DNA from 4 places in the Chishuiella sp. genome. Region 1 is predicted to be linked to each of the others. Evidence: riboswitches for the same ligand, from Rfam matches in the RefSeq annotation. Region 1 holds a riboswitch; each other region holds the start of a gene.
The links. Region 1 has a riboswitch for S-adenosylmethionine ahead of RT575_RS00350 (homoserine dehydrogenase). Riboswitches for the same ligand answer to the same signal wherever they lie in the genome.

Region 1 (5,342 bases):
CTCTGGATCCCAGTTTACCATACGGTAACCACGATAAATTAAGCCTTTGTTATAAAGATCAATAAATACTCGTTGTACTGATTCTGATAAATCAGCATCCATCGTAAATTTAGTACGATCCCAATCACAAGAAGCTCCTAATTTCTTTAATTGATCTAAAATAATTCCACCATGCTTATGAGTCCAATCCCAAGCGTGATCTAAAAATTTTTCTCTACCAATGTCAAATTTAGATACACCTTCTTCTTTTAATTTCGCAACAACTTTTGCTTCAGTAGCAATAGATGCATGATCTGTTCCTGGTACCCAACAAGCATTATATCCTCTCATACGAGCACGACGAATTAAAACATCTTGTATCGTATTATTTAACATATGCCCCATATGCAAAACACCTGTGACATTTGGTGGAGGAATTACAATTGTATAAGCTTTTCTTTGGTCTGGAGTAGATTTAAAATATTTCTTCTCCATCCAGTATTCATACCATTTTCCTTCAACTTCTTGAGGCGTATATTTTGATGCGATTTCCATTTGTAATTTCTTAAAAAAATAAAGTTCTGCAAAAATAACAATTCTTATCAAGAATACATATCATAATAGAAATATTATTTAGAATCTTTAGGTACTTACTTTTTATAAATAGATTTTTTAACATTAATTAAGAAATCTATTTGATAGATAATTATTTTAAAATATATATATTTCATATATTTGATATGACAATTTATTATCATTATGAAAAAAATTATGTTTTTAGGTGCTTTTGTATTAGGAGTATCATCACTTTTTGCACAAACACTTACTTTAGAAAAAGAAGAAATTCAATTTGGTAATTTGAAATTGAATACAGAAGTAACTTCTAAAATGAAAGTTACTAATACAGGTGACAAACCTCTAATTCTAAAAAGTGTTGTTGGATCTTGTGGTTGTACTATACCAGAATATGCTAAAACACCAATTGAACCAGGAAAATCTAGTGATATTGTAATAAAATATTCTACTGGAGGAGTAAAAGGAGATTTTAATAAATCTGTAACTATCACTTCTAATGATCCTGTTAGTTCTAGAAAAATCTTTAGAATAAAAGGTAAAGCTGAATAATATTAAAAAGCCAAGCTAAATGCTTGGCTTTTTAATGTTCAAATATTTTATTTTGCTAAAAGTCTTAATGTAACATGATTACTAAAAGTTTCAATTTTATTCTCTTTTTGAGAGAATTCAACTGTCATTGTTCCATCAAACTCTTCCAAATCCAAAATCTTTATTTTATCATTTAACTGAATATCTTTAGAATTTAAATATTTCAAAAAATCTTCTGAAGAATAAATTACAGCACAAATTTCTACCTCATCACCTTTTTTAAATTCAGCTAATTTTTTATAGTTTACAATTTCAAAATTTCCTTCTTTATCAGGAATTGGAGAACCATGAGGATCAACTTTAGGATAATTTAAAATCTCATCCATTTTATCAAAAAATAAAGGGCTTTGGATATGTTCAATCTGTTCTGCAACTTCATGAACCTGCTCCCAGCCAAATCCCATTTTTTCAACTAAAAACATTTCTGTTAATCTATGTTTTCTAACAATCAAAGATGCTTTTATTATTCCTTTTTCAGATAAACGTAAGGGCTTATATGACTCATAAATGACCAAATCTTTTTCAGCTAATTTTTTCATCATACTATTTACAGTAGGCATTTTTATTTCCAAATGCTTACTTAAATCCTTAACATTAACTTCTCCTTTACCATTTTTAGATAAATGAAATAGAGCTTTTAAATAGTTTTCTTCAACTAATGAATTCATTAGACAAATATAATTTAAAGAATTCATTATTTAGAAAACTTTTAATTTTATACTTAGATAAATCAATAAAAAACTAATAGCAATTAATTTATAAATTAACTGCTATTAGTTCACGAAATTTATTCAAAAGCAATTATAGAAAGGTTAGGATTATGAATAAAATTATTATCTTTTAATTTATTTATATCAATCAAACCTATAATATGATTATAATCTTTACTCTCATATCGTTCTTCGACTTCTTGAAAAACAGCAAAATAATCATCTAATTTTATTGAAGAACCAAGATAAATTTTCACAATTCCTGATTGATTAAATTTTCCTTTTTCTGAATTCTCGTACTTTCTTATAGAATATTTATAATCATATTTAAGTGCAGATATATCACTTAATACTGCAGACGCTGTCGGAAATCTCCCTGCTCCTTTTCCATAAAGAAATTGTTCATCAGATAAAGAACTTCCAATCAAAACACCATTATATTCGTTGTTAACTAATGCAATTGTTTTATCCAAAGGAATAAACGTTGGTAAAACCGTCGAATTTATTTCGTTAGTTTCTGGAATTATTTGAGATTTAGCAATTAACTTTATTGTATAACCTTTTTCTTTAGCATATTTCAAATCTTGAATCTGTAAAGATGTAATTCCTTTTCTTATAACATCATCTACATTTATTTTTTTACCAAAAGCATGTAGAGTTATTATAGATATCTTACTCGCAGCATCAAAACCTTCTACATCTGCAGTTGGATCAGCTTCAGCAAAACCATTTTCTTGTGCTGATTTTAATGCATTTTGATAAGATTCATTCTCATTGACCATTTTAGTTAAAATATAATTAGTTGTTCCGTTTACAATTCCAGATACATAATTTAACAAATCATTATCAAAATATTCTTCTAGATTTCTAATAATAGGAACAGAACCGCAAACCGCAGCTTCATAAAGAAAAGAAACATTATTTTTTTCTTGTAATTCTAATAATTCTCTATGATGATCTGCTATTACTTTTTTATTTGCACTAACAACATGTTTTCCTTTACTAAAGGATTTTTTTATAATAGAATACGCCGCATCAGCTTCAGATATAAGTTCTACTACAAGATTTATATCTTCATCATCTAATATATCATCTGCGTTTGTAGAAAATAATTCTTTTGGTGCGTTACGTGGTTTATCTATATCTTTTATAACTATTTTTTTTATTGTAGCATTTATTTGAGGTTTATCCTCTAAAACCTTGTAAATTCCTTCACCGACTACTCCAAAACCAAATAAACCAATGTTTAACTTTGCCATATCTTTAAATTGTAAAATGTTTTTGATATCAAGACAAGTAGATAAAAAAAATGATCCAACTGTCTAAATAAAAACAGATGAACCAATTTTAATAAAATTATTATTGATTGATTGAATTTTGTTTTTATTCATCTCCCCTATTAAGGATGGATTTAGCACCTTGATGTGTAATCAGGTTGCTAAAGTTTCATCGGGCCATTTCCCTCCACTTTTCTTGATAAATTGTAAATTTTATAAACTATTTCGTTGGCACAAATCTACTACATTTAAAATGTATTATCCAAATAAAAAAGACTAAATTTATTCATATTTTTCTATAAATAATTAAAAAACAATACAAAACATAATTTTATTCTGTTTTTTATTAATATACATAATTTTATTCTGTTTTATTAAGTTTTAATAAAAAACATATTTTAACATGAAAAATCACTAATATAAATTATTAGAAAGATTTATTTTGATTTAACTATTTATTAACTATTTTAACAATACGATAACTTAACGTTTATTTTTCCTTAACATTCAGTTTATATCCAAAAATTAGTTTTACATCCAAATTAAACACATAAACATTAACTAGATGATAAAACAATTTACAACTTTAGCTGCATTAACCGCCACCACAATTTGTGTATACGGACAAGGAACACAAGCTTCTATTTCTGGAAAAGTCTTCAACGAAAATGGGAATGGAATACATACTGTAACTGTACAAGTGAAAAACGAATCCACAGGTTTTACAACTTCCACATTTACTAATGAAAAAGGTGAGTTCTATTTTAAACAATTACCTTTAGGTGGACCTTATACCATTACTGCTATCTCTAACGAATATGGAGAAGAAATAAAAGATGGATATCAATTAAATCTTGGTGATGATATAAAAATTGATTTTAACCTAAATTCTTCCCCTGAAATAATAGAAATTGAAGGTGTAGAAGTTAGAGCAAATTCATTAAAAAATACAATAAAAAATATAGGCTCTTCTACGTCTGTTACAGCAAAAGACATTGAGAGATTACCTGTTAATGGAAGAAATTTCACTTCATTAATCGATCTATCACCATTAAGCTCTGGAAGTAATTTATCTGGTCAATTAGCATCGTCTACAAACTTTACTATAGATGGTATGACTGCAAAAAATCCAACTTCTGGTGGGGCTACAAATAGAAACGGTGGACCATATTCTATTTCTATGGAATCCGTTCGTGAGTTTGCTGTTGTAACAAACGCTTATGATGTTACTTATGGCCGAAGCGGTGGAGGAACTATAAATACTGTTACTAAATCAGGAACAAATACTTTATCAGGAAGTGCATTTATGTTTGGTCGTACTGACTGGTTATCTAGTCCTTATGATATTAATGCAAATAAAAGAGATTCTAAATTTTCTACTTATCAATATGGTTTTACACTAGGAGGACCAATTATCAAAGATAAACTTCATTATTTCTTTGCATGGGATCATCAAGCACATTCTTCACCATTAATTATAGCTGACCTTAGAAATGAACAAGATGAAGCAAGATATAATTTAAGTCAATCTTCTCTTGATCGTTTCGTTGATATTTCAAGAAGAAAATACGGTGTTGCTAATTCGCCACAGTTTGGCCAATTTGATCGTAAAAGAGGAACTGATGCATTATTTTTGAGATTAGATTGGCAAATTAATGATCGTAATTTATTAACAATTCGCAATAATTACGTAAATGATAGAAATAATCTTGGATTAGGTGATAATACTTCTATAAATTTATATGAAGTTTATGGTGATGTAAACTCTGTTGATAATAGCTTAATGGCAAGTTTACGATCTAAACTATCTTCTAAATTAACAAATGAATTAAAAGTTCAACATTTGTACACTTCAGAAGAATCTACACCTAATAGCCAATTACCTAAATCAAATATTCCTCGTGCAATTGTAGAACGAGTACAATCTAATGTTAACGGAAAGGATGTATTTACAAACATACAAATTGGTGGACAACGTTATTCTCCCGAAAATTTTTATAATCATGTTTTTCAAATTACTGATAACTTATATTGGAATACAGAAAAAATAAATTACACTTTTGGGTTTGATATGATGTATACACATATGAATTCCCTTTACGGAAGTGAAATGAATGGTCGTTATTACTTTACTGGTTTAGATAACTTTGATAATTTAACTCCTTACCGTTACGCAAGAGAAGTATATCTAAATGAAGACAATAGAGTAAAA
Region 2 (5,342 bases), on a different contig from region 1:
AAGATATAATGGTAATTCTGGGTATACAAACAAAAGAGGACGTATGTTTGTTGAATTTGAAAATACTGTACAAGAAATTCAAATAATTAATACTGTTACCCATTCATCTACTTCATCAGGAGCAATGCATTTAGGAATAGGACCTATTGAATTTTATTGCCCTGCTCCTTTACCTGAACCAAATGAAGATGGAATTATATTTACAAAACAAGGTACAACAGAAGTATTATTATGTGATGAAGTTGATTATTCTTTCCGTTTCGTAAATACAAATTGTGATACTAAAATTACAGATTTAACTGATGAATTACCAGAAGGTATGATATGGGTAAATGAATCTGTCTCTACAGAACTTGAAATAGATGGAGATATTACAGGATATGGAACTCGCACACTTAAATTAAATAATTTAAAAATTCCAGGAGGTGGAAGTTTATATACAGTTAGAGCCATAGCAATATTTGATGATTCTGCCACTGCAGGAGATTATAATAATCAAGCAAAATTAAGTTACGAAAACTCATCAGGAATTACAACTGAAATTTCTAGTATTGATCGTTTAACTGGAGAATCAGTTACAATTACATCTGCAGTAGATTCGGATAGACCAAAACGTGTGATAACGTCTATGTCTTTAAATAAAAAGTGTTTTGTACTTAATGATGAAATCGAAGTAACATTAAATATTAATAATCCTAATAGTTTTACTTTGTCTAATATTTTCTTAAACTTAGAATATGATAGCGAAGTGTTTACTTTAGTGAATAATAGTATTACAACTTCTAGCGGTCTAAATATTGGTACTAATACTGGAGATGATGGAAGTCTAGAATATGAGGATATTACTCTTCCTGCTGGAATAAGCACTATAACATTTAAAGTAAAAGCATCTAATGATATATCTAATTATGAAATTAATCCTGATACATTAAACCCTGTTGAATCAACTTTTAGTTATGATCTAACAAGTGAATCAGAAGATATTTGTTTAGGTTCATCTACAATTAATGCTAATGGTGAAACTGATTTAGATTATTGCTCATATTGTACTAAATCTCCAACCGGCGGCACGACAATTGATTCTAATACAGGTATTTCTACATTAAAAAGTCAATTTAGTAATTGGCCAGAAAATGTTCCAAATGGATTCTTAGTTCTCGAATCTGGTAAAAAAGGCATGGTCTTAACAAGAACAACCCCTACAGCTATTGGAGCAAATAATTGGGTAAAAGGAATGATTATATTTGATATTAGTGATGATAAAAAATGTATCAGTATATACAATGGTAGTACATGGAATTGTATTCAAAAATCTTGTAATGAATAAAATTTTAAACATGAAAAAATTTATTATATTATGTCTTATTTTGAGCACAAACTTACTTTATGCTCAAGTATCAATAGGTAAAAATCAAGTTGATGGAGCTGGAATACTTGATTTTGGAAATGAAAAAAAAGGAATTATTTTACCTATAGCAGATATAGAAACTACAACTAACTATACAAATGGGACTCTTTTAATTGATAAAAATGATTTAAAAGTAAAAGTTTTCCAAAACAACGAATGGTTAGAACTTAGTGATGAAGGAAGTTTTGATGCGCAAAAAGATGAAAACAATAATGATATAAGTACCTCAGCAAATATTAATACAACTGAGGAAATTGGTAAAGGTGTAATTATAGGTGCTGAAAGTAGTGAAGCAGAAGGTGTTTTAATACTAGAATCTACTGATAAAGCTTTAATACTTCCAAAAGTATTTAGACCTCATGAAAATATCTTGTCACCTGTAGCTGGTACTATTTGCTATGATACAGAAAGTGACTCATTTGCTGTATTCGATGGTAAAGTTTGGAATTATTGGAAATAAATAATAACATAAAAAAGCTACATTCAGTATATGAATTGTAGCTTTTTTTAAAAATAATAGACCTAGTTTAATCAACTAGGTCTATTATTTTTTAAAGCATATTCTGCTCTTTTAATGGCTTCTTTTTCTTTCCAATCCATGTATTTACCTTTAAAATTTTTCTTCATAAAATTATCAAAGTTTCTTTGTACCACAAGGTTCCATAAAGAATGTGTTTTTACAGCCCAAGATTTATCCCATGCTCTTAAAGAAATTGAAAAGCTTCCATCAAGGTATTTCATCCAATGCCACCAACCTGTTGGCATAAATAATGTATCACCATGCTCTAAAAAACATTCAATACCTTCTACTCCATCTAAAGCAGGAAATTTATCAAAATCGGGATGTTCAATACTATAATCCTCTAAAGAATAAGTTGCATATGGCAATTTATAAAGTCTTTCCTTCCATTTATATTCAAAAAGCAAAACATGTTTTCTTCCATTAAAATGTGTATGAAAAATATGTGGCATATCTATATCAAAATGAAGAAATGTCTCAGAACCCTCTCCTCCAAAAAACAAACTAGGATATTTATCTAAAAAACCTCCCATAAGTTCCTTAGGAAAAACATAATCATCTAACAACTTCGGAGCATGTTTTATTGGGTCAAAGAAAAAAATTCTCAAATCTGTTGGTTCATTTTCTATAAGATCTATATAATCTGAAAATTTCATTTCTGTAACTGGAGCATTAATAGGTGCTGCTGGATCAGCTTTAGAACTATCATATAAAGGAAGTGTTATATCTCCAACAGCTTCTTTCATATAATCAAAAGTCCATTTTTTATAAGCGGGCCAATTCTTCGACATGTTCTTTATAACTACAGGCTGACGTGTTTTTAAATATTTTTCTGTAAATTCTTCCTTAGTTATGTTATCAACAACATCAATAGGTTTTAATTTTAGTCCCATTTATTATCTATTTATATGAATAAAAATATTAAATTTTATTCATTATTACCCTATAAAATTATAGTTGTTTCATTATTGTTTTAAAATAGAAGTATCAAACTATTAATCAATTCTATTTTTGTTAAATACTTAAACTCTACAAAAATAATAGAGATTTATTTTTTCTTTTCATTTTATTAACATTATCTTTGCTGTCCTTATCAAGAAAGGTGGAGGGATTGGCCCTTTGAAACCTTAGCAACCAATAAATTATGATAAAAAGGTGCTAAATCCAACCCAAATAAAAGGGAAAGATGAGAACAAAAGAATTTAACTTTTATTCTACTTTTTTATGTTGGTTTCTTGATATTTTTTATTAAAATAAACATGAAAAAAAACAAATTTTTACTTACAACTCTAGCTATACTAGGCACATCTTTTGCTCTTGCCCAAGACGTTAAAGAAGACGAAACAAATTTGAACGAAGTTGTTCTAATTGGTGGCCGTACTTCTGAAAGAACTGTAGTAAATTCTCCTGTGCCTGTCGATGTAATAGATGTAGAAAAATTAAAAACATCATCACCTCAGTTATCTGTAAATGATATTTTGAATTATGTTATTCCATCTTTCAATTCAGTTCGCCAATCAGCTTCAGATGGTACAGAACATATAGATCCTGTAACATTAAGAGGAATGGGGCCAGATCAAGTTTTAGTTCTTATTAATGGAAAAAGAAGACATTCAACTTCATTAGTAAACTATCAAAATACTGTAGGAAATGGTTCTGTAGGTACCGATTTAGGAGCTATCCCTGTTTCTGCTATTGAGAAAATAGAAGTACTTCGTGATGGTGCAGCGGCACAATATGGTTCTGATGCTATAGCTGGTGTGGTAAATATTGTTTTAAAATCTAAACCAGGAGGTGATGCATCCTTTACGTATGGACAAACATCTAGAAATGATGGACAAACTTATAATTTTAATGGTAGCTATGGGACTAAATTAGGTAAAGAAGGTTCTATTGTATTCTCAGCTGTAATTAGTGATCGTAAAAAAACAAATCGTTCTAAAAATAATAATTTAGATATATATGGTGATAATTTTGCATACGATTTTGCTGATGATCCTACTGCTGCAAGAGCTGCAGATGATGCAATTTTATCAGAAAGAGGATTAACTAGAAATGATTTCAGATTCCAAATTGGTGATGCGGCAATAAAAAATCAACAATTTTTTGTTAATGCAGAAACTAAATTAACAGACAAATTAGAATTTTATACATTTGGTGGAGTAAGCTTACGCCAAGGTCAAGGTTTTGGTTTTCGTCGTTTACCAAGTGATCTAAATGCAGAGTCTCTAAAAGTTTATCCAAATGGTTTTCAAGCAACAATAAAATCAAATATCAACGATTATTCTAACTCAACAGGATTACGTTATTCTTTTAATGGTTGGAAAGTTGATTTGAGTAACACATTAGGTGTAAATTCTTTTAAATATGACGTTATTAATTCTATCAATCAATCTTTAGGAACAGATTCACCTACTAATTTTTATGCAGGAAAACATCAGTTTTTACAAGATGTTGTGAATTTAGATTTTTCTAAAAAAATCAATCATTTTTTTAATTTAGCCTTTGGAGGAGAATACCGCTACGAACAATATCAAATTGGAGCTGGTGACGAGGCTTCATACGTAGGTTCTGGTTCGGAAACTTTTGGTGGTTTCAGACCTTCAAGTGTTATAAAAGCAGATAGACAATCTGTTGCTGCCTATGCAGATGGAGAATTTAAATTCGGAAATTTTTCTGCTGATATTGCTGGACGTTTCGAAAACTATTCTGATGTAGGAAATACCGTTAATGGAAAATTAGCATTACGCTACGAATATGCCAAAGGTTTTTCTGTTCGAGGAGCAATTTCTACAGGATTTAGAGCACCATCTTTACAACAAAAATATTTTAGTAATGCTTACACAGATTTCTATTTAGATGATGGAGTTCAAAAACTTGGTACAAAAGGAATTATTAGAAATGATTCTGATTTATCTCGTGAACTAGGTTTAGATAAATTAAAACAAGAGAAATCTGTTAATGCAAGTTTAGGATTAACATTTAGACCTATTTCTAAATTATTCATAACTCTTGATGGATATTATATCAAAGTAAAAGACCGAATTGTATTAACGTCTGATATTGTAGATCCTGCTTTTGAAAAATATGGAATTGTTTCTGGAAGAATTTTTACAAATGCTATTGACACAGAAACGAAAGGTTTGGATTTAGTTATATCTTATGATACACGATTAGGTAGAGGTAAATTAAATGCAAGTTTATCTGGGAATTTGAATGAAACAAAAATTGTAGATTATCATTTTCCTAAAACATTAACTATTCCAAGACAACAATTTTTTGGACCTGACCAAGTAAATATTATTGAATCTTTAAGCCCTAAAACTAAAGCTACTTTAGCTTTAAACTATGCCATTTCAGGTTTTAATTTTATGGTTCGTAATACATACTTTGGAAAAGTTGAAAGAAATGGAT
Region 3 (5,342 bases), on a different contig from region 1:
AATTTTTTGATTACTTCATCATCAACTAACTTCGTTATTCGTTCTTTTGTAGCTGATTGCGACAAACCAATTAACCTACCAATTTCTGCATAACTTAATCTCGAATTATCATTTAAAATTTTAAGAATTTTATAATCGTAGTGATCCAAAATTATTTTCATTGTTTCTTGTTTTAAATACAGTTATAATCATTAAAAATACACTTGTTTTATATTAAATCAACTTTAGATATATTTTTTTTTCTTAGAAATTTGAAAAAATATATAATATGAAAAGACTAAAACCTTCAGAAAATGGATTTACTCCATTTGAAAAACAAATTGGACATAATAAGTTTATTCTAGAAAGTTGGAATAATTTAGATGAATCTTTATGGCACAAAACTTCATTAAATCAAAATTTATTAGAACAAATTCGCAGAACATTAGCTTTTGAAAATAAATGTGAATATTGTATGGTTAAAGGAGGTAGACCGAATTATAATCCTAATAATATAAAAGTATCTATAGCTTGTGCTTTTGCAGAATTATTTTGTAAAGACCATTTTTCTATATCTGATAAACATTTCGACATTTTAAAAGAATATTTTACGGATAAAGAAATATCCGAATTATGTACATTTATTGCATTTGTACAGGCATCTCAAAAACTTGGTAAAATTTTTAATTTATCAGAAAATGATCAATTAAATGCAGTTGTAAAATTAAAAGATGTTCTATAGAAAAAAATAAGCTTCCTAGTTAGGAAGCTTATTTTTTTATGCTACATTATTTATATATTCAGCCTCCAAAATTTGATCTACAATTTTTTCAACTTCATCAATATGTTCTTTAACTAATTCATTATTCTTAATCTGCTCAATCTCATAAAATTTCACTGTATTTTTATAGTTATTTAGTTGAGTGTAAAACTTTCTAAGCTTTGCTCTATTAAATATGTGTTCTTCTTTTACATAAATAACGTGTATTTTAGATTTTATATATTGTGTTATCTCTAAAATATCTGTTCTATGTCTAGAAATATCAATTGAATAAAATATTGATTTTAAATAATCATTCTTAGCTTTAGGTTCTTCAATCACCCAATCTTGAGTTTTAGGGCTTGATGCTATAGGAATTATATTTAATACTTTATTTGGAAATAAACAAGCCATTTCCCATGCTATTCCACCTCCTAAATCAGCTCCTATTATAGCAAAAACTTCATTAATTTCTAATTCAAATAAAGTCAACCAAAATAAAACAGCTACATCTCTTGCAGTAATACGATCAAAAGGCAAATAATCATAGTTTATTGACTTTGAAACTTCATTACCAGGTATATCTATAGTAATAACAGTATATTCATTAAGATCAATTGCTTTATTTTTTCCCATAACTCCATCCCAATGATAAGCGCTATCAGAATCTCCTTGTAATGAATGATTAATTAATACAACTGGAGCTGTTCCTAATGGTAAACCAAATACTTGGTAAGTAACTGATACTTTACTTAAAATTGTGTTATCCTCTAATGGCCATACAGGCACTTGTAACTGTTGTAAATTTTGCATAATTATGTAATTTTTGGTTGATGGTAATATTTAAAATTGTTTATAAAAAAAATCCCTATCGATTTCTTCGATAGGGAACTTTACCAATTAAAAAATAAAAATAATTTATTATATTAATGTATAACATTCCCTAGCCTGAACTTACAAACCTGTTGACGAATTGAAATATTAAAATACATTTTTTTCATTTTTTAATTGCTTATACCCCAAATTTATAAAAAATAAATCTACTTTTTCTAAAAAAAATGATAATAATTTGTAAAATTTTCTGTAAATATTCTTTTTATTGTATATTTGCTATGTATTTCGAACCGAAAAGCGGTACCAACCGAGAGTAGTCTCCACGGTGGTAAAATAATACGGGAATCAATCCAAATAAAACGTTTCTCCTTTATTCATCGAAATACAATAATTGTTTAATAAAAATAAATATTTATTGTATGTCACAAAACATTTCAGAATTAAATTTAACATCAATTACAAATGAAAAACTAGTTCATTTCATTAATTACCAATTACCTATTACGAACAAAGATTTAAAAGAGATTCTTTTAAAAGAGTTTAAAAATAGAAATTTAGAATACAGACATCTTTACAACTTTCAGTTAAATGAATTAGATATTAAAAATTCTCTTCATTTAATAGATGATTGCTTATTTGAAAAAAATATTCCCAAACCTCCATTAGTTGGTAATTTTTATCCAATTGTTAGAAGATTAAAAAACTTTTTAATGACAAGTGAAGAATTAAAAGGAAAAAGATTAAAAACCTTTGACTACATATTCGATCAACTTTTTTTAGCAGATGATTTTATTGAAATTATCTCTGAAGATAAAATTCAAGAATTAAATGAAAATGACGTATTTATTACATTCAAAAATAAGTTTCAACAATTTCCTAATCAGAATGTTTTAAAAAGAATTACTTTAAAAAGTTCTATAATAGTAATTGATAAGGATAATTACTATAAAGGTTATAAAAGAATATCTATTCATAAAGATAATTCCGTGATTAAAGAACTTATTTTAGCATAAAAATAAAAGCAATTTATAACTTGGTTATAAATTGCTTTTTTTCTTATATCATACTATTAATTAGATTGAATGATATTTGAAATCGTGATTATTTTTTATTGTTTTAACTGATTCGTAAATCAATTCAATTACATTTTTTACATCTGCCTGATGAACCATCTCTACAGTTGTATGCATATATCTAAGTGGTAAAGAAATAAGTGCTGAAGGCACACCTCCATTACTGTAAGCAAAAGCATCTGTATCCGTTCCTGTTACACGAGAACTAGCCGCTCTTTGAAAAGGTATATTATTTTTTTCTGCCGAATCAATAATTAATTCTCTTAAATTATTCTGTACAGCTGGAGCATAATAAATAACAGGGCCATCTCCACATTTTTGTTCTCCTTCTTTTGACTTTGTAATCATAGGAGTTGTGGTATCATGTGTAACATCTGTAACAATAGCTACATTTGGTTTTATTGTTTGCGTAATCATTTCTGCTCCACGTAAACCTACCTCTTCTTGTACAGCATTAACAATATATAATCCAAAATCCAATTTATCTTTATTCTCAGCAATTTTACGAGCAACTTCAGCAATCATAAAACCTCCCATTCTATTGTCTATTGCTCGACAAACGAAATAACGATCATTTAGTGTAAAAAATTCATCTGGATATGTTATAACACAACCTACATGAATTCCCAATTCTAAAACCTCTTCTTTTGTTGTACATCCTGTATCTATCCAAATTTTATCTGGCGTTGGAGCTTCCTCTTTTGCTCCTTGACGTAAATGAATTGCAGGCCATCCAAAAACACCTTTTACAATTCCTTTTTTAGTATGAATACTAACTATTTTAGATGGAGCTATCATATGATCAGAACCTCCATTTCTAATAACATAAATTAAACCATCATCTGAAATATAATTTACAAACCATGAAATTTCATCTGCATGTGCCTCAATAACAACTTTATATTTAGCTTCTGGATTAATTACTCCATATGCAGAACCATAATTATCTGTTTTTACTTCATCTACATAAGGCTTAATATAATCTATCCATACTTTTTGTCCAGCACTTTCAAATCCTGTTGGTGAAGCTGTATTTAAATATTCCTTTAAAAAATCTAAAGATTGATTATCAAATAAATTATTTTTAGTCATTTTTCTTATATTTTATAACAAATGTACTAATTTTAGGGACAGTTCTCAACAAATTTGAACACATGAAATATTACAATTTTTGTATCATCATATTATTTATTTTTTATTTTTCTCCAAATTCAAATGCTCAAATATTTGGATTAGATCTTGGAGGAAAAAACTCTACTCAACAAATAAAAAATGATTCTACAAGTTTAGATGATTTTACATTTAACCCTGAAGATACTATACATTTAAATGAATCTAATTTTTATACAGTAAAATTAAAAACAGATTTAGAAAAAAAATATTATTTATGGCTAAGAAAACGTGTTCGTGATGTTTGGCCTTATGTAAGAACTGCCGTTCGTGAATACAATCATGTATCAGATACTATCCAATCAATGGATAAAAAAAGAGAGCAAAGAAAATTTATTAAAAGTAGACAAAAGGAATTAGCAGATAAATTTGAAAAAGAATTAAAAAACATGTCTAATTCTAGAGGCCAAATTATTACCAAATTAATTTATAAAGAAACAAACAAAACAACTTTTGAAATCATAAAAGAGTTACGTGGAGGGTTTAATGCATTTTTATATCAAGCTGCAAGTGGAGCATTTGACATAAACCTTAAACAAACTTTTGATCCAAAAAAAACACGTGAAGACCTATATATAATTGTTATTTTACAAAGAGATTTTGCTAATGGAATCCTCAAACCCATTGACGAAGATGATTAAGAATTTTAATTGAGTTTTATAAATTATAATTTTTCATTATATTTGATTTTAATAAAAGGGAAAAAGTGCAAAAAAATATAAAAAGAATTGGTGTTTTAACCTCTGGGGGAGACGCACCTGGAATGAATGCTGCATTACGTGCAGTAGTTAGAGCATGTAAATTTTATGATATAAAATCTATAGGAATTCGTCAAGGATATGAAGGTTTAATCAACAATGATATGATTGAACTTGGTCCTCGTTCCGTAAAAAATATAATTAATCAAGGAGGGACAATTTTAAAGACTGCTCGTTCACAAGAATTTAGAACTCCTGAAGGAAGAGCTAAGGCTTACAAACACTTAACAGAAAATAACATTGACGCTCTTGTTGTTATTGGTGGAGATGGTTCTTTTACTGGTGCAAATATTTTTCATAAAGAATATGGAGTTCCTTTTATAGGAGTTCCTGGTACTATTGATAATGATATTTTTGGTACTGATTTTACTATAGGATATGATACAGCTCTTAACACAGTTGTAGAAGCTGTAGATAAGCTACGTGACACTGCTACATCTCATGATCGTGTTTTCTTCGTAGAGGTTATGGGAAGAGATGCAGGTTTTATTGCTCTTAATAGTGGTATAGCTTCTGGTGCACAAGATATTTTGATTCCTGAACAACGCGATAGTGTAGAAAATTTATGCAAATCACTTGAAAGATCTGCAGAATCTGGTAAAAAATCTAGTATCGTTATCATCGCTGAAGGAGAAAGTCTTGGTGGTGTTTATGAAATTGCAAAACAAGTAAAAGAAATACATCAAGAATACGATATTCGTGTAACTGTATTAGGACACATACAACGTGGTGGTTCTCCTACATGTCATGACCGTGTTCTTGCTAGCC
Region 4 (5,342 bases), 320 kb from region 1:
GAGGAAATAGAATAACACAACAAATGCTTGATTATAGTTTTTCTGAATTAAAGGCTATAAATGTAAAAAGTATTTATTTAGATGTGAACACTAAAAATGATTTTGCAATAAAAGCATATGAAACATGTGGTTTTGTAAAAACTAGAACTCTTAATAGTTACAAAGGTATTCCAATTTTAGTTGTAAACCCATTACATGAAATTAAGACTTTTTCAGATTTAAATTTAATTACAGAAAACTTTTGGGATATAAAACCTACATGGAAAAATGATATCCAAAGTATTAAAAATATCATTGATGATTGTTTAATTACAGGTATTTTTGAAGGTAATAATTTAGTTGCTTACAAAATCATTAATAAAAAGAATACTCGTATTTATGAATTTGGTGTTCATCATGAATATAGAAATAGATACTTAGCTTCTATTCTATTTAGTGATTTAAAAAATAAAGAAATCAAAATGATAAATATTGATGAAAATGAATTGACTACGAACAATTTCATCAAATCTCTTGGATTATCTATGTATGATAATCAATACGAAATGATTAAAACATTATAATAATAAAAAAAGAACTTCAAATGAAGTTCTTTTTTTATTACATATTCAATTAATTTTTATCTTCTTTCCTAAAAATTTTGGCTGTATACCAAACCAATTATCAATAAAAACTTTTGTTCTAGCGAAAAACTCTCTTACATTTGTTTTTAATCCTGCTTGTTTATTAACATCTTTAGCATTATACCCATAAGCATCAATCCCATTTTGTTTACCAATAAATATAGCTCGTTGATTATGAAATTTCTGAGAAACAACTATAAATTTTGATTGTCCAAATATTTCTTTTGCGCGAATCATTGAATCTAACGTTCTAAAACCAGCATAATCTAAATAAATAACATTCTCTGGAATACCTTTTTCTATTAATGCTTTTTTCATTGTTTCTGGCTCATTATAATCTTTTCGTCCATGATCTCCACTTAAAATAAAATGAGTCACTTTACCTGATTTGTATAGCTCATCGGCAGCAATAATTCTATAAGTAAAATAATAATTTTGGTAACCATTAACCAAATTAGGTGCTGTACCTAGAACCAAAGCAACTTTTGTTTCTGGCAATTCATTTACATTATATGTAACAAAATCTTTTGTCGATTTCTCTATTTTATAATTAGCATAAAAACTAAAAAGAACAACCACTAATAGTAGAAGTAGGAAATAAATAATTGTCTTTTTAAAAAATTTCTTCATAGGAAGCTATTTGGATTTTTGAAATGTAATCGAAAATAAAACTTTTTTTTTATTCTTTTCTATAAACCCAATCAAAACCATCATTATGATATCTAGGAAATAAGTGAACATGTAAATGCCCTATATCATTAAAATCTCCTCCATTTTGCATAATTGTATATCCATCTAAATTATATTCTTTTTTCAATTGAATTAATATTTTTTTAGAAAGTAAAGTTAATTTCAACAGTAAAGAATCCTCTAATTCATCAAAATCTAACACATCAATTTTAGGTATTATAGGTAAATGACCTTTATTTATAGATCAATATCCAAAAAAGCTAAAAAATTTTCATCTTCATAACTAAGTTATTATAAGTTATTGTTTTATAATATTTTACAAGAAAATACAATTTTGTTTAAATTTTTAATTAAAAATACTTATCTTAAACAAAATACTACCAAATGAAAAAAATTATATTATTACTATCTTGTGCTTCTATCTGTTCTTTTACTTTTAGTTGTAGTAGTGATGATGACACCGATTCTAGTGTTCTATCATATGAAAAATTGTTAAAAGAATCTGAAGAAAATTCTAAAATTCTAAATGACTTAAACCAAAATTTTATAACTACTAATGAAAATATCAGATTAAAGCCTCTTGAAATTAATACTAGCCCTTGGGATAATAGACCAATTTTTCAAACCTTGGGCACAAGAACTATCACTAAAAATCCTGCTAATAAAAAAGGTTATTATTCTTTTGTTTTCAAACCTGATATTGCAAAAAAATATGGTATACCTCCTGGACCTTATTGGTGTGAATTCTGGACTATTTCAGCAAGAGCTGAGTTGCCTGTAAACACACTAGCTTCAAGAGCTTTAGACACAGACCTAAAAGGATACTTAGCATTTAAACCACACAATAACAAAGAGGAACTTGGTGTAAGATATTCTACAACTGCAAATGGGTCATATCAAACTATAACCATGAGTACAAATTATTTTGTAATAGCTACTGATAGATCTGGATTGCTGTAAACAAAACAATTCCTCATGAATCTTTTAGAAATGGAGAATTTAGATTCTCTTATCAATATATTCAATGGTAAAACCATTCTAAAATAATTTTATACCTTTTAAAATTAAGGCAATAACAACTATAAAAATTTAAATAAAATTAATTAAAAATACTTTTTCTAAAAAACAATCGATATTTAGAATAAAATTCTAAACTGAGACAAATTATAAATTAAAAATCAATTGAATTAAGATGTATTATTAACTTAGTTTTTTGTCTTATAAATAATTCTTCATTTCACTGATTATCATTTTTTTATTATAAATAGAATAAATAATTTTGCATAACGCTTTATGACGAAAGATTGAGGGAATAGGCCCTATGAAATCTTAGCAACCCAAAGTAAGTTGGGTGCTACATCCTACTCTTTTTTAAAAAGAGAAATATGAAGAAATATGAGAACAACTTCCACTTTCGTTATACAGTCAAATTTTTATACAAAATGACATTAAACGATATATTAAAAGAACGAATTGTTATTCTTGATGGTGCTATGGGAACTATGATACAAAAGCACAATTTACAAGAAGAAGATTACAGAGGAGAAAGATTTAAGGATTTTCATACTTCGCTAAAAGGAAATAATGATTTATTGGTTCTTACACAACCAAAAATAATAAAAGACATTCATAGAGAATATTTAGAAGCTGGTGCTGATTTGTTAGAAACTAACACATTCAATGCTAATATAATTTCTATGGTTGATTATGACATGGTTGATTTAGTTGATGAATTAAACTATGAAGCAGTACGTTTAGCAAAAGAAGCTTGTATAGAATATTCTACACCTGATAAACCTCGTTTTGTTGTTGGCTCACTAGGTCCTACGAATAAAACTGCATCTATATCTCCACAAGTTAACGATCCTAGTTATAGAGATATAGACTTTGATACATTAGCCAATGTTTATTATCGACAAGCTAAAACAATGCTAGAAGCTGGTGCTGACGCCTTACTTGTAGAAACTATTTTTGATACTTTAAATGCCAAAGCTGCATTTTTTGGAATACAAGATGCTATTGATGAAACAGGAATAAATGTACCATTAATGGCTTCTGGAACAATAACAGATAAATCTGGTCGTACATTATCTGGACAAACAACAGAAGCATTTCTTATTTCATTAGAACATATCGATTTACTTTCTATTGGACTAAATTGTGCTTTAGGAGCATCAGATTTAATTCCTTATTTAGAAGTTCTTGCAGAAAAAGCTCCTTTCTATGTAAGCGCCTATCCAAATGCAGGATTACCAAATGCATTTGGTGGATATGATGAGACAGCAGAAATGATGCTAGATAATATACGTCCTTTTTTAGACAAAAAATTAGTGAATATAATTGGAGGTTGTTGTGGTTCAACTCCTAATCATATAAAACTGATGGCTGATTTAGCAAAACAATATGAACCAAGAAAAATAGATGAACGATGTCAGGTATAAAAATTCAACTTTCTGGATTAGAACCACTAATTATTCGAGAAAATTCCAATTTTGTAAATGTTGGAGAGCGTACAAACGTAACAGGTTCTAAACGTTTTTTACGATTAATAAAAGAAGAAAAATTTGAAGAAGCACTTCAAGTTGCTCGCGACCAGGTTGAAGGTGGTGCACAAGTCATTGATATCAACATGGATGAGGGAATGATTGATGGTGTTGCTTCTATGGTTAAATATTTACGATTAGTTGCCTCTGAACCAGATATTTCTAGAGTTCCTATTATGATAGATTCTTCTAAATGGGAAATTATAGAAGCTGGTTTAAAAAATGTTCAAGGAAAAGCAATTGTGAATTCTATTTCTCTGAAAGAAGGAGAACAACTTTTCATAGAACATGCAAAAAAAATAAAACGTTATGGTGCAGCTGCTATTATTATGGCTTTTGATGAAAAAGGACAAGCTGACAACTACGAACGTAGAATAGAAATTGTAAAACGATCTTATTATATCTTGGTTAATGAAGTAAAATTCAACCCAAGAAATATAATATTTGATATTAATATATTTCCTGTTGCAACAGGAATGGAAGAACATCGTAGAAATGCAATCGACTTTTTTAATGCGACAAAATGGATCAAAGAAAATTTACCTCATGCAATGGTTTCTGGTGGTGTTTCGAATGTTTCGTTTTCTTTTAGAGGAAACAATGCTGTTCGTGAAGCAATGCACACTGTTTTTCTATATCATGCCATAAAAAATGGAATGGATATGGGAATTGTAAATCCCGAAATGATTGAGATTTATGATGATATTCCAAAAGATTTACTAGAACATGTAGAAGATGTCCTTTTAGATAGACGAGATGATGCTACAGAGCGTTTAATTGACTTTGCCGAAGGATTAAAAGGTATTACAAAAGAAAAGAAAAAAGATGATGCTTGGCGAGAATTACCTTTAGAAAAGCGAATAGAGATAGCTTTAGTAAAAGGTATTACTGAATTTATTGACCAAGATACGGCTGAGGCTTTAGAAAAAATAGAATCACCATTACGAGTAATTGAAGGTCCTTTGATGGATGGAATGAATGTCGTTGGTGACTTATTTGGAAGCGGAAAAATGTTTTTACCACAAGTTGTAAAATCTGCTCGTGTAATGAAAAAAGCTGTGGCATATTTAACTCCTTATTTGGAAGAAGAAAAACTTAGAAATAAATCGGATAAAGAACCTGCTAAAATTTTAATCGCTACTGTAAAAGGTGATGTGCACGATATTGGTAAAAATATTGTTTCAGTTGTTTTGAGTTGTAATGGTTTCGAAATGATAGATCTTGGTGTGATGGTTTCTTGCGAAACTATTCTTGAAGAAGCTAAAAAACAAAAAGTTGATGTCATTGGACTTTCTGGCTTAATAACTCCTTCCCTAGACGAAATGGTACATGTTGCCAAAGAAATGAAACGACTTAATTTTGATATTCCTTTAATGATTGGTGGAGCAACTACTTCTAAAGCACATACAGCTGTTAAAATAGCACCTGAATATGATAAAGCTATTCATGTTTTAGATGCTTCTCGTTCTGTTACTGTATGTACTAA

Region 2: it holds a riboswitch for S-adenosylmethionine, as region 1 does, so the genes downstream of both, RT575_RS10325 (TonB-dependent receptor) here and RT575_RS00350 (homoserine dehydrogenase) in region 1, are expected to answer to the same signal.
Region 3: it holds a riboswitch for S-adenosylmethionine, as region 1 does, so the genes downstream of both, RT575_RS12660 (hypothetical protein) here and RT575_RS00350 (homoserine dehydrogenase) in region 1, are expected to answer to the same signal.
Region 4: it holds a riboswitch for S-adenosylmethionine, as region 1 does, so the genes downstream of both, RT575_RS01690 (homocysteine S-methyltransferase family protein) here and RT575_RS00350 (homoserine dehydrogenase) in region 1, are expected to answer to the same signal.

The regions. Positions count from the first base shown of each region.
Region 1 covers NZ_DAMCLZ010000001.1:70,062-75,403, reverse strand. The annotation lists gene RT575_RS00365 (valine--tRNA ligase) at 1-534, opposite strand, end outside; gene RT575_RS00360 (DUF1573 domain-containing protein) at 739-1,104, shown strand; gene RT575_RS00355 (metal-dependent transcriptional regulator) at 1,152-1,811, opposite strand; gene RT575_RS00350 (homoserine dehydrogenase) at 1,931-3,112, opposite strand; SAM riboswitch class I at 3,238-3,336, opposite strand; gene RT575_RS00345 (carboxypeptidase regulatory-like domain-containing protein) at 3,696-5,342, shown strand, end outside.
Region 2 covers NZ_DAMCLZ010000009.1:25,030-30,371, forward strand. The annotation lists gene RT575_RS10310 (hypothetical protein) at 1-1,327, shown strand, start outside; gene RT575_RS10315 (hypothetical protein) at 1,338-1,868, shown strand; gene RT575_RS10320 (cupin-like domain-containing protein) at 1,940-2,821, opposite strand; SAM riboswitch class I at 3,016-3,121, shown strand; gene RT575_RS10325 (TonB-dependent receptor) at 3,188-5,342, shown strand, end outside.
Region 3 covers NZ_DAMCLZ010000013.1:43,963-49,304, forward strand. The annotation lists gene RT575_RS12645 (Lrp/AsnC family transcriptional regulator) at 1-161, opposite strand, end outside; gene RT575_RS12650 (carboxymuconolactone decarboxylase family protein) at 269-721, shown strand; gene RT575_RS12655 (alpha/beta fold hydrolase) at 758-1,552, opposite strand; SAM-I-IV-variant riboswitch at 1,849-1,941, shown strand; gene RT575_RS12660 (hypothetical protein) at 1,993-2,586, shown strand; gene RT575_RS12665 (M42 family metallopeptidase) at 2,647-3,738, opposite strand; gene RT575_RS12670 (DUF4294 domain-containing protein) at 3,801-4,457, shown strand; gene pfkA (6-phosphofructokinase) at 4,523-5,342, shown strand, end outside.
Region 4 covers NZ_DAMCLZ010000001.1:388,797-394,138, reverse strand. The annotation lists gene RT575_RS01710 (GNAT family N-acetyltransferase) at 1-563, shown strand, start outside; gene RT575_RS01705 (ElyC/SanA/YdcF family protein) at 609-1,253, opposite strand; gene RT575_RS01700 (HIT domain-containing protein) at 1,303-1,554, opposite strand; gene RT575_RS01695 (hypothetical protein) at 1,698-2,273, shown strand; SAM riboswitch class I at 2,602-2,705, shown strand; gene RT575_RS01690 (homocysteine S-methyltransferase family protein) at 2,756-3,754, shown strand; gene metH (methionine synthase) at 3,742-5,342, shown strand, end outside.